One region of the Glutamicibacter sp. GQ173 genome, then DNA from elsewhere that is predicted to be linked to it. Evidence: riboswitches for the same ligand, from Rfam matches in the RefSeq annotation. Region 1 holds a riboswitch; each other region holds the start of a gene.
The links. A riboswitch is a leader RNA that binds a small molecule or an ion and turns the genes downstream of it on or off. The one in region 1 is predicted to bind S-adenosylmethionine.

Region 2: another riboswitch for S-adenosylmethionine. It lies ahead of AC6CHO_RS15015 (OsmC family protein); the one in region 1 lies ahead of AC6CHO_RS12805 (hypothetical protein).
Region 3: another riboswitch for S-adenosylmethionine. It lies ahead of AC6CHO_RS08190 (hypothetical protein); the one in region 1 lies ahead of AC6CHO_RS12805 (hypothetical protein).
Region 4: another riboswitch for S-adenosylmethionine. It lies ahead of AC6CHO_RS06560 (flavin reductase family protein); the one in region 1 lies ahead of AC6CHO_RS12805 (hypothetical protein).

Annotation. Positions count from the first base shown of each region.
Region 1 is NZ_JCAXDT010000007.1:209,642-213,108, forward strand. It holds gene AC6CHO_RS12795 (helix-turn-helix domain-containing protein) at 1-438, opposite strand, end outside; gene AC6CHO_RS12800 (DinB family protein) at 614-1,198, shown strand; SAM riboswitch class IV at 1,272-1,384, shown strand; gene AC6CHO_RS12805 (hypothetical protein) at 1,398-1,664, shown strand; gene AC6CHO_RS12810 (VIT1/CCC1 transporter family protein) at 1,720-2,823, shown strand; gene AC6CHO_RS12815 (LOG family protein) at 2,901-3,467, opposite strand, start outside.
Region 2 is NZ_JCAXDT010000009.1:167,314-170,780, forward strand. It holds gene AC6CHO_RS15010 (DEAD/DEAH box helicase) at 1-1,596, opposite strand, end outside; SAM riboswitch class IV at 2,341-2,460, shown strand; gene AC6CHO_RS15015 (OsmC family protein) at 2,492-3,043, shown strand; gene AC6CHO_RS15020 (L-idonate 5-dehydrogenase) at 3,123-3,467, opposite strand, start outside.
Region 3 is NZ_JCAXDT010000004.1:101,523-104,989, forward strand. It holds partial or broken gene acs (acetate--CoA ligase) at 1-1,199, opposite strand, end outside; gene AC6CHO_RS08190 (hypothetical protein) at 1,258-1,521, opposite strand; SAM riboswitch class I at 1,527-1,629, opposite strand; SAM riboswitch class I at 1,897-1,988, shown strand; gene AC6CHO_RS08195 (acyl-CoA dehydrogenase family protein) at 2,005-3,345, shown strand; gene AC6CHO_RS08200 (LLM class flavin-dependent oxidoreductase) at 3,397-3,467, shown strand, end outside.
Region 4 is NZ_JCAXDT010000003.1:118,888-122,354, forward strand. It holds gene AC6CHO_RS06545 (PQQ-dependent sugar dehydrogenase) at 1-702, opposite strand, end outside; gene AC6CHO_RS06550 (dihydrofolate reductase family protein) at 710-1,300, opposite strand; gene AC6CHO_RS06555 (PaaI family thioesterase) at 1,346-1,762, opposite strand; SAM riboswitch class IV at 2,163-2,280, shown strand; gene AC6CHO_RS06560 (flavin reductase family protein) at 2,378-2,878, shown strand.

The sequences.
Region 1 (3,467 bases):
GAGGGTGAATTTCCCCGCGATCACATGGAGCACTTCCAACTCGCAGTCCACCGAATACAGCTCGGCTTCGCCAGAGCCCTTGGGAGCGATTTCGGCTCGGATCATCTGCACGCGCTTCTCGCTGCGCGGCGTCACCAGCTGCTCGGTGATCCCCTCCCCGCCCAGCGACACCCGCGGCGCTTCTTCCAGCCGCACCAGCATGGTTTCGGGCACTTCGAATAGCGTGCCCACCTCGATGCCGAGCACCTCGCACAATTTCAGCAGCGTCGAGACCGAGGGACTGGTGAGATCGCGTTCAACACGCGAGAGGAAGCCCTTGGTCAGCCCAGACAGCTCTGCCACCTGGTCGATGGTCATTCGCTGCCGCTGGCGCACCCCGCGCAACCGCGAACCGATATTGATCGCGGCACCGCTTGATTCCACGGGCAGGGTCTTCATGCGTTCGCTCCATCACTTCGCTTGTTGTGGCACGCCAGCAGCCAAATGGGCGCTTCGAAAGGGCTGCGGCGACAAGTTTACCAATAGTAAACAGAGCATAGCGCGAGTCCTGCAAATATGCCGTGTCCCGCACGTTCCGCGCTCCGGATCCCTGCACGCTGGCTAGACTCTGATCATGGATCACAGCAAGGAACTGCTCCACGAATATCTCTCCGACGCGCGCGAAGCAGTCATCTACAAGGCCCAGGGGCTGAGCGGCCTGCTGGCACGCAAGCCGCTGACGCCCACCGGAACGCACATCCTCGGCGTCGTCCACCATCTGGCCATCACCGAGTACGGGTATTTTGCCCAATGCCTCGGACGCACAGTGGATGACCCCTATATCCAAGAGCTTCTGGAAGCCGATGATCCGCAGGCCGATTTCCTGCCGCCGGCCCGCTTCAGCGCCAGCGAAATTATCGAGCTATACCGGGAATCAACCGCCTTCTCGGATGCTGGCATCAGGGCTTTGCCGCTCAGCGCTCCCGTTGAAGTGCCCTGGTGGATCCGCCGCCGGCACACCACGCTGGAACATCTCATGGTGCACATGATCGCGGAAACCTCCCGGCACGCCGGCCACCTCGACATCGTGCGCGAACAGCTTGATGGCTTCACCGGCTTGCGCCCCGAAGCGCCCAACCTCCCGGACTATTCCGCGGCGCAATGGGCCCAGCAGTTCGAATCGATCAACCGCCTCGCCATGGGTGATGACCGCCAGTAGCCAGGGGGGCCAGGTCATATTACGGAACGGGTCTTCAGCGCGGACAGCGCAGGCGGTAGTATCGCAAGTGTTGCTTCACGAGACACGGCGCCAAGCTCCGACTGGCCGTGCACCAACCCCAGATTCACGGGTGGTTCGGATGAAGAAGCGGTCCGTTCACACAATGTGCTCGGGCAAGAACACAGCGAGAGCGCATCACATGGCCTATTCCGTCCTGCCCATCGTCGACCGCCGAACCGGCCAAGTGCAATTCAAGGTCCATGGACTCTGGCATATCTGCTACGTCGGCGATCCAATTCTGCTCGAACAGCTCCTGGCCCGCTGCGCACGCCGCCCGGTCTTCGATCCGGAAACTTCCGAGCTGCTCCTGGGCGTTGCCGCCGCAGGGGAACTGCAGGGGCGCAACGTCGCTTTTAGCCTTGCCAAATTCCCAACGCTCCATCCCCTTACTAAAATCGGTAGCTGACCCGTTCACCGAGTTTCGCCAAGAAATTCGACCTGCCAAGAGAGCTGTTTTCGTGATGTCGAACCAGTCAGCAACCGAACCTACCCGTGCCCAAGTCCAGCGCTGGCGAAAGTACCTGGCCGATGAAGTCGCCGAAGGCGCCATCTACCGCACCTTGGCCCAGAAGAAATCAGGGCAGGAAAAGCAGATCCTGCTGGGACTCGCCGAAGCCGAAGCCCGGCATGAGGCGCACTGGCGGGCCAAGCTGGGAGAACACGCCAAGCCTGTCCGCCCATCATTGCGCCGCACGATCTTGCGCTTCTTGGCCCGCAATTTCGGCTCGGTCTTCGTGCTGGCCATGGCACAGCGCTCCGAGAGCAATTCGCCGTACCGCGACGACAAGGACGCGACCGCGCAAATGGCCGCCGACGAACAGGTGCATGAAGAAGTAGTCCGCGCGCTGGCCACCGCCGGCCGGGCTCAGCTCTCGGGCAATTTCCGCGCAGCAGTTTTTGGCGCGAATGACGGCTTGGTCTCCAACCTCGCCCTGATCATGGGCATCGGCGCCACCGGCGTATCCTCCACCTTCGTGCTCTTTTCCGGCATCGCCGGGCTCTTGGCCGGAGCGCTATCCATGGCAGCCGGCGAATTCGTCTCCGTGCGTTCCCAGCGCGAGCTTCTCACCGCGTCGCGGCCCACCCAGGTGACGCTGACGGCAGCACCCAACCTCGATTTGGCGTCCAACGAGCTAGTGCTGATCTACAAGGCCCGCGGCATGAGCGATGAAGATGCCGAACACCGTGCCGCCGAACGCATGGGGCTTTTCACCTGTGATTGCAACCCTGCCTTTTCGCTGAACCCCGAAGAACGCGCAGAGGAATTGGAAAGCGAACACGAAGAGCTCGGCTCGGCCTCCGGCGCGGCAGCCACTTCCTTCTGCCTCTTCGCTTCCGGCGCCGTCATCCCGATCCTGCCCTATATCTTCGGGCTTGGCGGCTTGGCGGCCGTGGTCATCTCCGTGATCCTGGTGGGTATCGCCTTGATGATCACCGGAGCCATCGTCGGCCTGCTCTCCGGAGCTTCGCCGCTCAAGCGCGGCCTGCGCCAGCTGGCCATCGGATGGGGCGCCGCAGCGGTCACCTACTGCCTGGGCCTGCTTTTCGACGTGCAGGTGGCTTGACCGGCTGTTGGCTCCGCTTCAATCGCCCATGACCCCGTGGCATCATCTGATGCAGCGGGGTTATTTGGTCAGGGGCGCTACCAGCGAGTGCGCCGGCGCAGCGTGCTCATGGAGTTGATGAACTCCATCGCTTCGGCCGCGGTGTCCACCAGGGCAATCTTTTCTCGCATCACCCGATCGGCGGCTAGCGCTTGGAGCAGCGGCCACACCGGCAGGGTCTTGGTCCAGTACTCGCGGCCGAACAGGACCATGGGAACCACCCGGGCACCGGTGGCGTAGTAGTTTTCGCAGGCATCCTGGAAGATCTCCTGAACCGTGCCGGCGGATCCGGGCAGGACAATCAGCCCGCCATTGGACTGTTCCAGGAGAATTGCCTCGCGGATGGAGTTGGCGAAGAACTTTGCGATCTTCGTGGCAAAAAGATTTGGCGGTTCGTGGCCGTAAAACCATGTAGGCACCCCCAGTGACTGCTGCGAGCTGGGGAAACGATCCTTGACGGCGAGCGCGGTCCTGGCCCATCCGGTGCGCTGGTGAATGGCGTCGGGCTGTTCGGCGAGCATCTCCAGGGCTAGGTCGAGATCTTTTTGCTCGTAGCCTGCCAGCCATGCTCCGGCATTGGCAGCTTCCATGGCGCCCGGTCCCCC
Region 2 (3,467 bases), on a different contig from region 1:
GATCATGACGGAGAAGCCGGCGGCTTCGAATTCCTCATAGGACAGCCGGAAGATCGTATAGCTGGTCACGATCAGCTGGGCATCGCCCAACTGATCAGCTACTGTTTGGCCGGCTTTCTTGGCTGTCGAGGTAATGCCCCGCGTTTTGAGGTTCGGGGTGAATCGGTGGGCTTCATTGATCCAGTTGCCTACGACCGACGTCGGAGCCAGGACGAGGAACTTCTGATCTGGATTCTCAAGGCGGGCCTGTTCGAGACAAGCCAGCAATTGGACGGTCTTGCCCAGCCCCATGTCATCTGCGAGTACCCCGCCCAACGAGTGGGTACGCAGGAAATTCAACCATGAAAGCCCCTGTTCCTGGTATGGGCGAAGGTTCGCTTTGAAGCTTTCGGGAAGCTCCACCATTTGAAGTTCTTCACCGCGGCTGAGCTCATTCATGTTCTGCAACCACTGGCTATGCTGGGCTTCGATGATGCCCAGATCCAGCAGCTCGTGCCACCAGTCAATGCTTAGCTTGTGGACTCGAATCGTATTGCCTTCGACTTTGCCTAGTTCGCCAGCTTCTGCGATCAGCTGGCGCAGTTGCGCGAAGTCTTCACTCGCAATGGGAATGACCGTCATGTCTTCAAGGACCAGGTAATCCAATCGCAGAGTGAGTGCTGCCAGCAACAACGCGAAGGGCACCTTGATGTCATCGATGGTGACTTCGACCGTTAGATCAAACCAGTCGCCGGAGTTTTCACCTGCCTCGATAGAGACTGTTGCCGGCGTATCAAGGATCCGATATCTAGGCAGCTGATTCTGCGCTTCGATGAGAATATCTGGGTGCTCTTCAAGTAACGGCAGGGTGTAGACCATGAAGTCGATGGACTCATCGATGGTCAATTCACGATCCTCGTAAATCCCCTGGGAGTTCACCTGACCCAACGCCGAGTCGTCACCCAATTTGTCCTTGATTGAAGCCAGGATCTCTTTTTCGACGCTGCGCTGCTTGGTCGCTTTGGGCGCGTACTTCCACGAATAGTGCAGGTTCACCGTTTCGGCAGTGCTGGAAACTCGCAGCCGCAACACCGGGCGAGGAGGCTCGGGAATGACGTAAGAAACGTCAGCGCTTTTCAGAGGTGCCAATGCCCTCATGCGATCCAGGTGAGAATCTTCGAATCGTTGGACGTCGGTTGACGGAATGAACTGCACACCAGAAGCGATAAAGGTCGCCAGCTCGCCCGAAACGGGCTCGGCAAATTCGGCTAGTCCCCAGTCCTTGGATTTCTCCAGCGGTTTCGACGAATACGCCAAAAGAGTTGGCGGGTTGCCGATAGGCAATAAGTGAGTGTGCTCCTCTTCAGGTCCTCTGAGGATGCCTTCTACCGTCAACCCGTTCTCGCCGCGACGCATATCCAGGTAGGCCTGAGCCTGTACCTCGCTGAAGTTCACTTCAGCTTTGCCCGAAGTAGCACCATTGATGATCGCTACGCCAGCGTCCCGAAGCTCTCCAAATGCGGCTATCAAGTCCTTGCCGGGCACTTCCATCAAGGAAATCCAGTCCTTGGCTTCCCAGAAATGGCCATACTTCTGCTTTTCTGCGTGCTCTCGCATACGGTTCAGTTCAATTACGGCTCGGCGCTGTTCCCTAGGGAAATGTTCGTCAAAGGCTACTGATTTCCAGCTCACACCGGACTGCACCCAAGGACTCTTGCTTCCCCGCTTAGCTGGGCGCGCTTGAAGAGTCAGCAGGTCGTCGCCACCATACCGAGGCGTTCTGAGAATCTTCAGGATCAGACCCAAAGGTTCTTCAATAATGTCTATTTCGTCCTGGGGCACCGGCAACAGTCGGTTAAGGTTTCGCTCCCACTGAGGTACTGCATTGCGACGCCACGCGTATGGGTCCGATTCGACGTCAGAAACGATCAGTGGATCATCCTCGTCACTGAGGACCTCTAGGAGTAAAGCCGCCACCTCTGCGCAGCTATTTTCGGAAGGATGCCCTGAGCAAAATCCTTCAAATTCAATGCGATCCCCCGCAATGTGGAAATTCGCCACCACTTCGAGACCTGCGACCAGGCCGGTGACGCCTGAACTGCCAACCCTTTGGTATCGGTCAACGTCTTGAACGAGACCCGCTTTGTGATACATCCGTCCAGCACGAAGTTCATCGTCAGACACCAATAAGTCCAGAGAGCCAAAGTTCAGCTGGAATTCCATCATCGCCATCCAAAAGTAGTGCGTTAGAGCGGATTGCTACCCTCCATCCTATCGATGCATAGGGACAAGACAGCCATGACGAAACGTTAAGTGGATACTTTACCGAGCCCGCTGTTAGCGGATAAAAAGGAACTACTGAATCACGAGTTCCACTCATCAAGGCCCTGGCTGAGTGGACGGCAACCCTTGAGCCATTGTGCGGGGTGCCCCAGGTGACGATTCGACGCATCTTGAAATCCAAGATCGTAAACGATGGCGCCCCCTGCGCCAGAAAGGGGATGACTCCCCCATGTCTCACGCAACAGCAAAACTCTCAGTAGCCGAGGACCGTTCACAGCGCCTTCAAGAAGCAGGTGCAGGTTGGGGCGAACGGATTTCCGCCGCACCGCATAGCGCCGCGTTGACCTTTACGGTCCAGGGCGAAGGCTTTGATTCGGTTGCCAGCAATATCCGCGCCGGCAAGCACACCTTCACCGTGGACGAACCGGCAGCGCTCGGTGGCAGCGACATCGCGGCCAGCCCAGTGGAATACGCGTTGGCGGCCTTGGTCTCCTGCCAGGTAGTGGTCTATCGGCTCTACGCTGAGAACCTGGGAATCCAGGTTGACGATGTCCAGATCACCGCCGACGGGCAGCTCGACGTCCGCGGGCTCTTCGGCATCGATCCTTCCATCCGACCCGGATTCTCTTCGGTGGATCTGAAGGTGCAGATTGCTGGCCCGGAATCCGCCGAACGCTACGAGGAATTGCGCCAGGCAGTAGATACACACTGCCCGGTGCTTGACCTCTTCGCCAACCCGGTGCCGGTCACCACCTCGGTGCAGCTGATCGAAGCCAGCTAGCCCAAGCTGGATACAGCAATGCACTGTGGCGGCCATTGATATTAATGGCCGCCACAGTGCACTTTGCGCCTAGGGAAAACTACTGTTCCAGGAAGTTGAGCAGCACCTTGCCCGAGGTCGAGGAGTCCTTGGCGGTTTCAAAGGCTTCAAGTCCATCGGCTACCGGGAACTCATGGGTGACGGCTGCCCCGATCTGCAGGGAGCCGTCGGCCAGGGCTTCGAGCACCTGATCGATTTCGCCGTTGAAGCGGAAGGATCCGACTAGTTCCAGTTCCCGAGTGATAGCCAGTGAAATCAGCGCAGGCTGTTCGCCGGAGGGCAGCAATCCGACCATGACGACGCGCCCGCCGCGCACCGCACCGCGGACCGCTGATGCTAAGCCGCGGTAGTTGCCGCTGGCCTCGATCACCACATCCGCGTTGAC
Region 3 (3,467 bases), on a different contig from region 1:
CGGCCAAGCTGTTCGCGCAGCCAACGCCAGGCCTCCGGGTTAACCGCTTCGCCAACGGTGCCGCCGACGTTGATGGAGGACAGGTCGTAGGATTTGGGAATGCCCTCGGGGAACCAGCCCATCAACGAGCGGACCAAGGTCGGGGCCGTGTAGTAGCTGGTGACCTTGTAGCGTTCGATGACTTCGAAGTGGCGTCCGGGATGCGGCGCGTTGGGCACGCCTTCATAAATCACCTGGGTGACGCCGTTGGATAGCGGTCCATAGATCTCATAGGTGTGGGCCGTGATCCATGCCAGGTCCGCGGTGCACCAGTGCACTTCATTCTCGCGCTGGGAGGCATCCGGGTTGGCGAAGAGCATGTTGTAGCTGGCGGCAGCCTGGGTCAGGTAGCCACCGGTGGTGTGCACCAGGCCCTTGGGCTGTCCGGTGGTTCCGGAGGTGTACATGATGAACAGCGGAGTTTCAGAGTCGAAGAACTGCGCTTCATGTTCGGTGGGCTGGGTGTCGACAACATCGTGCCACCAGACGTCGCGGCCTTCGGTCCACGGGATCTGATCGCCGGTGCGTCGAATGACCAGCACTTTTTCGATCTCATTCTCGCCGGAGACCGCTTCGTCGGCATTGTCCTTGACCGGCACCGAGGCGCCGCGGCGGAATTGGCCATCGGTGGTCACCAGCACCTTGGCCTTCGTGTCTTCCACGCGGAACTTCAACGCTTCGGCAGAGAATCCGCCGAAGACCAGCGAATGGACGGCGCCGATGCGGGCGCAGGCCAGCGTGATGACGACGGTTTCGATGAGGACCGGAAGGTAGATGACCACGCGGTCGCCCTTGACCACGCCCAAGGATTCCAAAGCGTGGGCGGCCTGGCTGATGCGTTCTTGCAGGTTCTTGTAGGTGACGGCCACCCGGTCGCCGGGTTCGCCCTCGAAATACAGTGCGACCTTGTCTCCGCGGCCGGCGGCCACATGCCGGTCGGCGCAGTTCACCGCGGCATTGAGCTTGCCACCCAGATACCAGGAGATCTGCGGTCCGCGCTTGGCTTCCGGGTCAGCTGGGAGGATCTGGCTGGTGGTATGCCAGCTGGTGTCCCAATCAAGGAGGCGTGCCGCATCGTCCCAGAATGCTTGGCGTGCTTCCTCCGAGGCAAATGCAGAGGTTGGTGCCGATTCGATGGTCATTACAGAGTATTCCTTGGTGTGTCTATGCGGGGGCTGGTTTGGTACTTGATAATTGGCGCCATTGCGCCCGGGGCTTTTATGGCGCGGCGTTCGGCGATAGCGAGCAGGGCATCGGCAAAGTTCCGGAAGAAGGCCAGCCGTCGCTTGTGCCCTGGAGGTTCTTGGCCGAGGCGAATTGCTGGTCTTTGTCCATTGCCCGTTGTGGCTGCGAGCCTGAAAGCGCGGAGCGGCTCTGTGCCATGGTGGCGAACTTGCGCGAGAAATTGACGAGTCCTGCGTCCAGTGCCATGGATGCGAGTCCCGGGGCTTGGACTTGAGGCTGCGCAAAGCACAGTGCCATGATCATCTCCATCGGTCCTGGCGGTAGCACCGGCCTATGGAATGTGTCCTCCATAGGTGGTTGCTGCGGCGTCACTGAGCCAGATCTCTCGGCCGCTCGGGATGGTTACACGTCTATTACAGGGTTTCGAAGGAATTGAATGCAAATCTTGCGTAACATGAAAAATCTTCGATAACTGCGCCACATGCGCGGGATATTTCGTTATTTATTTCATTGAATGCCGGTTTGATCGATAATGGTCGAAGATGGGCAATTCATCTTCGGCATGATGCGCCATTGGCTGTTCAACCTGCCGGTCATCCCGGAGCCGCCCAAGGTCGAAATGTGACTTCGTGGCTTGGATGCATCGGTTTATTACGGCTACAAATGAATGACGACCCATCCAGAGCGGCTGAGAGATCTGGCTCGACGACGCCGCAGCAACCACCCGAAAAGGGAGACGGTGCTACCGCCAGGACCGATGGAAAGAATTGAGGACTTTTAATGTCATTTGGCGAGTTGCCAAACACCTCCGGTTTGGACTTCAACCAGCTCAGCGATCCTTCGCAGGCTAGCGCCATGGGACTAGACGACTTCGAAGAGCAGCTGCCCACGCGGCAACTGCTCAAGGTCACCCCCGGCCCCGGCGCGGATGAGCAATACGACCGGCTGGCTGAAATCTTTCGTCCGGTCTTCGCGCAAATCGCCAGCACCGCCAAGGACCGCGACCGCAACCGCGTTCTGCCCTTCGAGCAGGTAGGCCTGCTCAACCGCGAACGTTTCGGCGCACTGCGCATCCCAGTTGCCGAGGGCGGATACGGCGCGCGCCTGGTCGATGTGTTCCGCTTGCTCATCGAGCTTTCCGAAGCCGACTCGCATGTCGGCCAGCTGTGGCGCGCGCATATCGCTTTCGTGGAAAACGTGCTGGTCCTCGACGACCAAAAGCTGCGCAGCAAGTGGACCGCCCGCATCGCCGCCGGGCAAATTGTCGGCAACGCCTACACCGAACGCGGTGGCAATGCCCTGGGCACGCTGAACACCAAGGTGAGCCAGGTTGATGGCCGCTGGCTGGTGGACGGTGAAAAGTACTACTGCACCGGCACTATTTTTGCCGACTGGACCACCGTGGCCGTGGCCCACCCGGAACTGCCCGGGCGCCAGATTGCGGTAGTCTCCACCCAGCACAGCGGCGTCAAGATCCTAGATGACTGGGATGGCTTTGGCCAGGGGCTCACCGGCACGGGAACCACGGAGTTCCACCAGGTCCCGGTGGACTCGTTCATGCCGCAGCAGAGCAACGACTCCGAAGCGGCGATCTTCCAGCTGGTGCTCATGGCCGTGCAGGCAGGTATCGCCCGGGCGGCCCTGAACGACCTGCGCATCTCGGTGCAGAACCGCACTCGCATTTTCACCACCGGCACCGGCGTTCCGGTGCACCGCGAACCACAGGTGTTGCAACTGGTCGGCGAGGTGTCCGCGGAATCCTTCGCCGCGGATTCGGTCGTGATCGGCGCCGTCCTTGAAGTCGAAGCAGCACTGGTAGATCCGGGGCTCAACGACGAGGAACGCTATGCGGTCTGCGAACTGGCAGCCAACAGGGCGCAAACCATCGTCCAGCCACTCGTCATCGGTGCCACCAGCAAGCTCTTTGACGGTCTGGGCGCATCCTCGACCAGCGTCATCTGCAACCTGGACCGCCACTGGCGCAACGCCCGGACCATCGCCACCCACAACCCGGCCATCTACAAGGCCCGCATTGTGGGGGATTACGAGATCAATGCGGTCCAGCCGCAACGCCTCTCGGTCACCGGCGAAGACAGCAACCATCGAGCCCACCGCGCCTGAGCGCCAACCAATAAACGCCACCACGACCCAACCACGGCAAGGGGAACATCAATGAGCCAGCAGCGCGAAATTCTCTTCAACGCATTCGACATGAACTGCGTGGTGCACCAGTCGCCAGGCCT
Region 4 (3,467 bases), on a different contig from region 1:
GTTCAGTTCGTCGAAGGTGTTTTGCCCGAATTCGCTGGCATACATGGTGCCGTCATCGCTCCACGCCAGGCCCTGCACATTGCGGTGCCCATAACTGTAGACGAGGGAATTCTCGAAGGGGTTGTCTTCCGGGGCGCTTCCATCGGGTGCCATGCGCAGGATCTTGCCGCCCAGCGCCTGCAGGTCCTGGGCTTGCCCAGGGTTGGACGCATCGCCCACGCTCGCGTAGAGCATTCCATCCGGTCCGATGGCCAGCCGCCCGCCGTTGTGGATATTGGCCGAGGGCAAGGAATCCAGCAGGGTCCGCGGAGCCGACAATGACAAGTTTCCGGCGCTGCCTTGCACCGTGAATTGCTGAATGCGGTTACCGGATTCAGCGGTGGAAAAAGCGTAGAGCTGGTCCGGCGCGAGGAAGGCCAGGCCCAGCAGCCCGCCTTCGCCTATCGCTGCGAGATCCTCGATCCGGGCCACTTCGCGGCTCTGTCCGGACTCCGAAACCTCCAGGATCTTCCCGGAATCGCGTTCGCTGACCAGCAAGCTGTCCTGGACGTAGACCATGGACCACGGAGCTTCCAAGCCGGTGGCCAGTAGTTCTGGAGCGGTTTGCGATTCGGCAGCTGGACTTGGAGGTGGTGTTGGCGTGGAGCATCCGGCGAGGAAGACTGCGCCGAGCAGCAGGCAAGCCTCCCGGATGTGCTTCATCGAGCGGCTATGCGTGCGCCGGCTGGTGGCGCGTTGGGCGATACGTCAGTTCCTGGATCCGGCCGTCCAAAAGCTTTGAATCGACAAGTTCCAGGTCATAGTCGTCGACCCCGCCGAGTACCGGAGCCGAGCCGCTATGCCCGGTAAGCACCGGGAAGATGCTCACCTGAATGAAGTCCACTAGACCTGCCGCCAGCAGCGAATGGTTCATGGCCAGGGAACCGTGAGAGCGCAGCGGGACATCTGAGGTTTCCTTGAGTCGGGCGACGACTTCCAAGGCATCAGCGCGCTCCAGCGCCGCATTAGGCCAAGACAGCGGCTCTTCCAAGGTGGTGGAGATGACGGTGGCGGGCTTGTCGTGCAAAGCCACGCCCCACGGGTCTTCAACCTCGGGATTCATCTCGATTTCTGCCCAGAAGAGACTAAATAAGCGGAAGGTGTTTGCTCCGAAAACCATGCGGCATGGGGGAGTGTAGAGCCCGAGGCGGTGGGCCAACAGCTCTGGCCCCTGTTTTCCCCAGTAGCCACCCCAATCGCTGCCTGCACTGCCGAAGCCATCAAGGCTGCTGAACACGTCAAAGGTATAGGTGGCACTCATGGCAAGCCTCCGAAGCTGATCCGCTAGGTGCCACCTAGGATACGCTCAGGCGTTGGGCATATCTACGTTTTGGGTGCGCAATTGTCCGCGCGAGAGTTCCTTTCCGCTGGCCTGATCGCTGATGACAACTTCCCACAACTGCTGGGACTTGCCTTGGAACAGCGCCTTGGCCGCAACCTGCACGCGCGCACCGGTGGAGGGACGCAGGAAGTCGGTGGCATTGTGAACGCCCACGGCAAATTGATTGCGCTCTGAGACCGCGTAGCTGGCGCCCACGCTGCCGGCGCTTTCAATCATGGAGGCATAGACACCTCCATGAACGACGCCCCACGGGGTGTGGTGCTCTTCATTGAGGTCGGCATGGCCTCGCACGGAAGTGGCGGTGATGTCATCAAAGACCAGGCCAATGCTGTCAGTGAAGCGGCTGGTCTTGTCGGGGATTCGCTGTTCTGGGGAACTCACGGGTGACTCCAAAAGTGTTGGGGCGCTGTGCGCCTGTTCGAGCGGTGGGGCTTGCGGTTCAATTATTTGCACTTTACCTGCTGAAGTACGCGGCAATCCTTGCGGGAAGATCCTCGGCATCGGATCTTTACATTCGGTGTACGCCATGGCGAACCCTGGCGCCGCTTTTCCACGAAGCGCAGATGCCGGAAGATATTTAGCCCTGCCATAAGTTAATGCGTTACGACGAAGATCACACCTTCATGGCCCGCTGAAGTGGCCGCAACGGGCCAAATAGGTGAATAAAAGACTGTTTCATGACCCTAAAACTGATCCACAGTCGAATATTTTATTGAATATTGCGATTTGAGAAGTGAATTGTTTGACGGTGCTTCGTCATGAGTCATATTGTTTTAAGCAGAATCAAGAGCATCAGCTAAAAGCCCTGGCTTGCTGGTCGGCAACCCTCTCAACGGTAGTGGGGTGCTCCAGGTGAGGATTCGGTTTTGCGCCAAATGGTGTCAGAACAAGTACCGCGCACGGCGTGAAACCTCAGTGGCAACCGGATTCGGAACATCCCGAACGGCTGTTCCCGCTGGGTCTGACGCGGTGGGCAAGAACCGAAGGAATCGAGCCATGTCATTGAATCGTGAACTTGACCCGCTAACCCTACGCAAGGTTTTCGCCCAACATCCCTCAGGCGTGGCCGCTCTGTGCGCAGAAGTGGACGGCGTAAAAACCGGCATCGTTGCATCCTCATTTACTGTGGGGGTTTCGCTGGAGCCGGCATTGGTGATGTTTGCAGTCCAGAAGACCTCCAACACCTGGCCGAAACTGCGCGAGGCCAGCCACATTGGTGTTTCGGTTCTCAGCGATCTTAATGGAGGGATCTGCACGCAGATCGCTTCAAAGAAGGGCGATCGATTCCTCGGCGTGGATACCGTGGTTTCTGAACAGGGCGCTCTGTTCATTGAAGAGTCCACCCTCTGGCTGGAAACGTCGATTTACAACGAAGTCGAAGCTGGTGACCACTGGGTTGTGCTTTTGGAGGTGCATGGGCATCACGCATCACAGCACTCGCCGCAGATCTTCCACGATTCCCGATTTCATTCAATCCCAGTTCCTGAGCTCGTCTAAAGCTTCCGAGGAGTAGTTTCCCGAAGGCCCGGCGCGGATTTCCTGATGGTGATCTGCACCGGGCCTTGTCGCGTCTAGGGACGCGTTCAACGCGAGGCAAATAGTTATCCACGGTATGGATGGCGGCCGCTTCGCGAAAATGTGGACTATTGGCCATAGCCTGCCGAGTTGGCCGTGATAAAGGGCGGTGACTAAGCCTTTTGTGATTCTGTGGATATCCACATGGTTATCCACACGACTGTGGGCAAGATGTGCAGAACTGTGTAAAAACTGCAATAAACCCTGTATTGCGGGCGTTTTTGGGTGTTGATAACTACTGGGAACATATCGCTACCTTCAATAAAAAATTTCCCTGTCCACAGATGTGAAAATACAAAATACCTAGTCAATAACTATTACTGTTGGGTACTTGACAATAATCCACAGGGTTCTCCCCAGACAGTGAACAGGCTAGTCCACAGCTGAGGGTATGTTATGCACAAGACCTGTGGATAATGGGGTTTACGTGGGTAAACATCGGCCCTACTGTTGGCTTTGGGGCAGAAATATCCACAGACGTAATCCATTGACCTGTTGGCATCAACTAGCA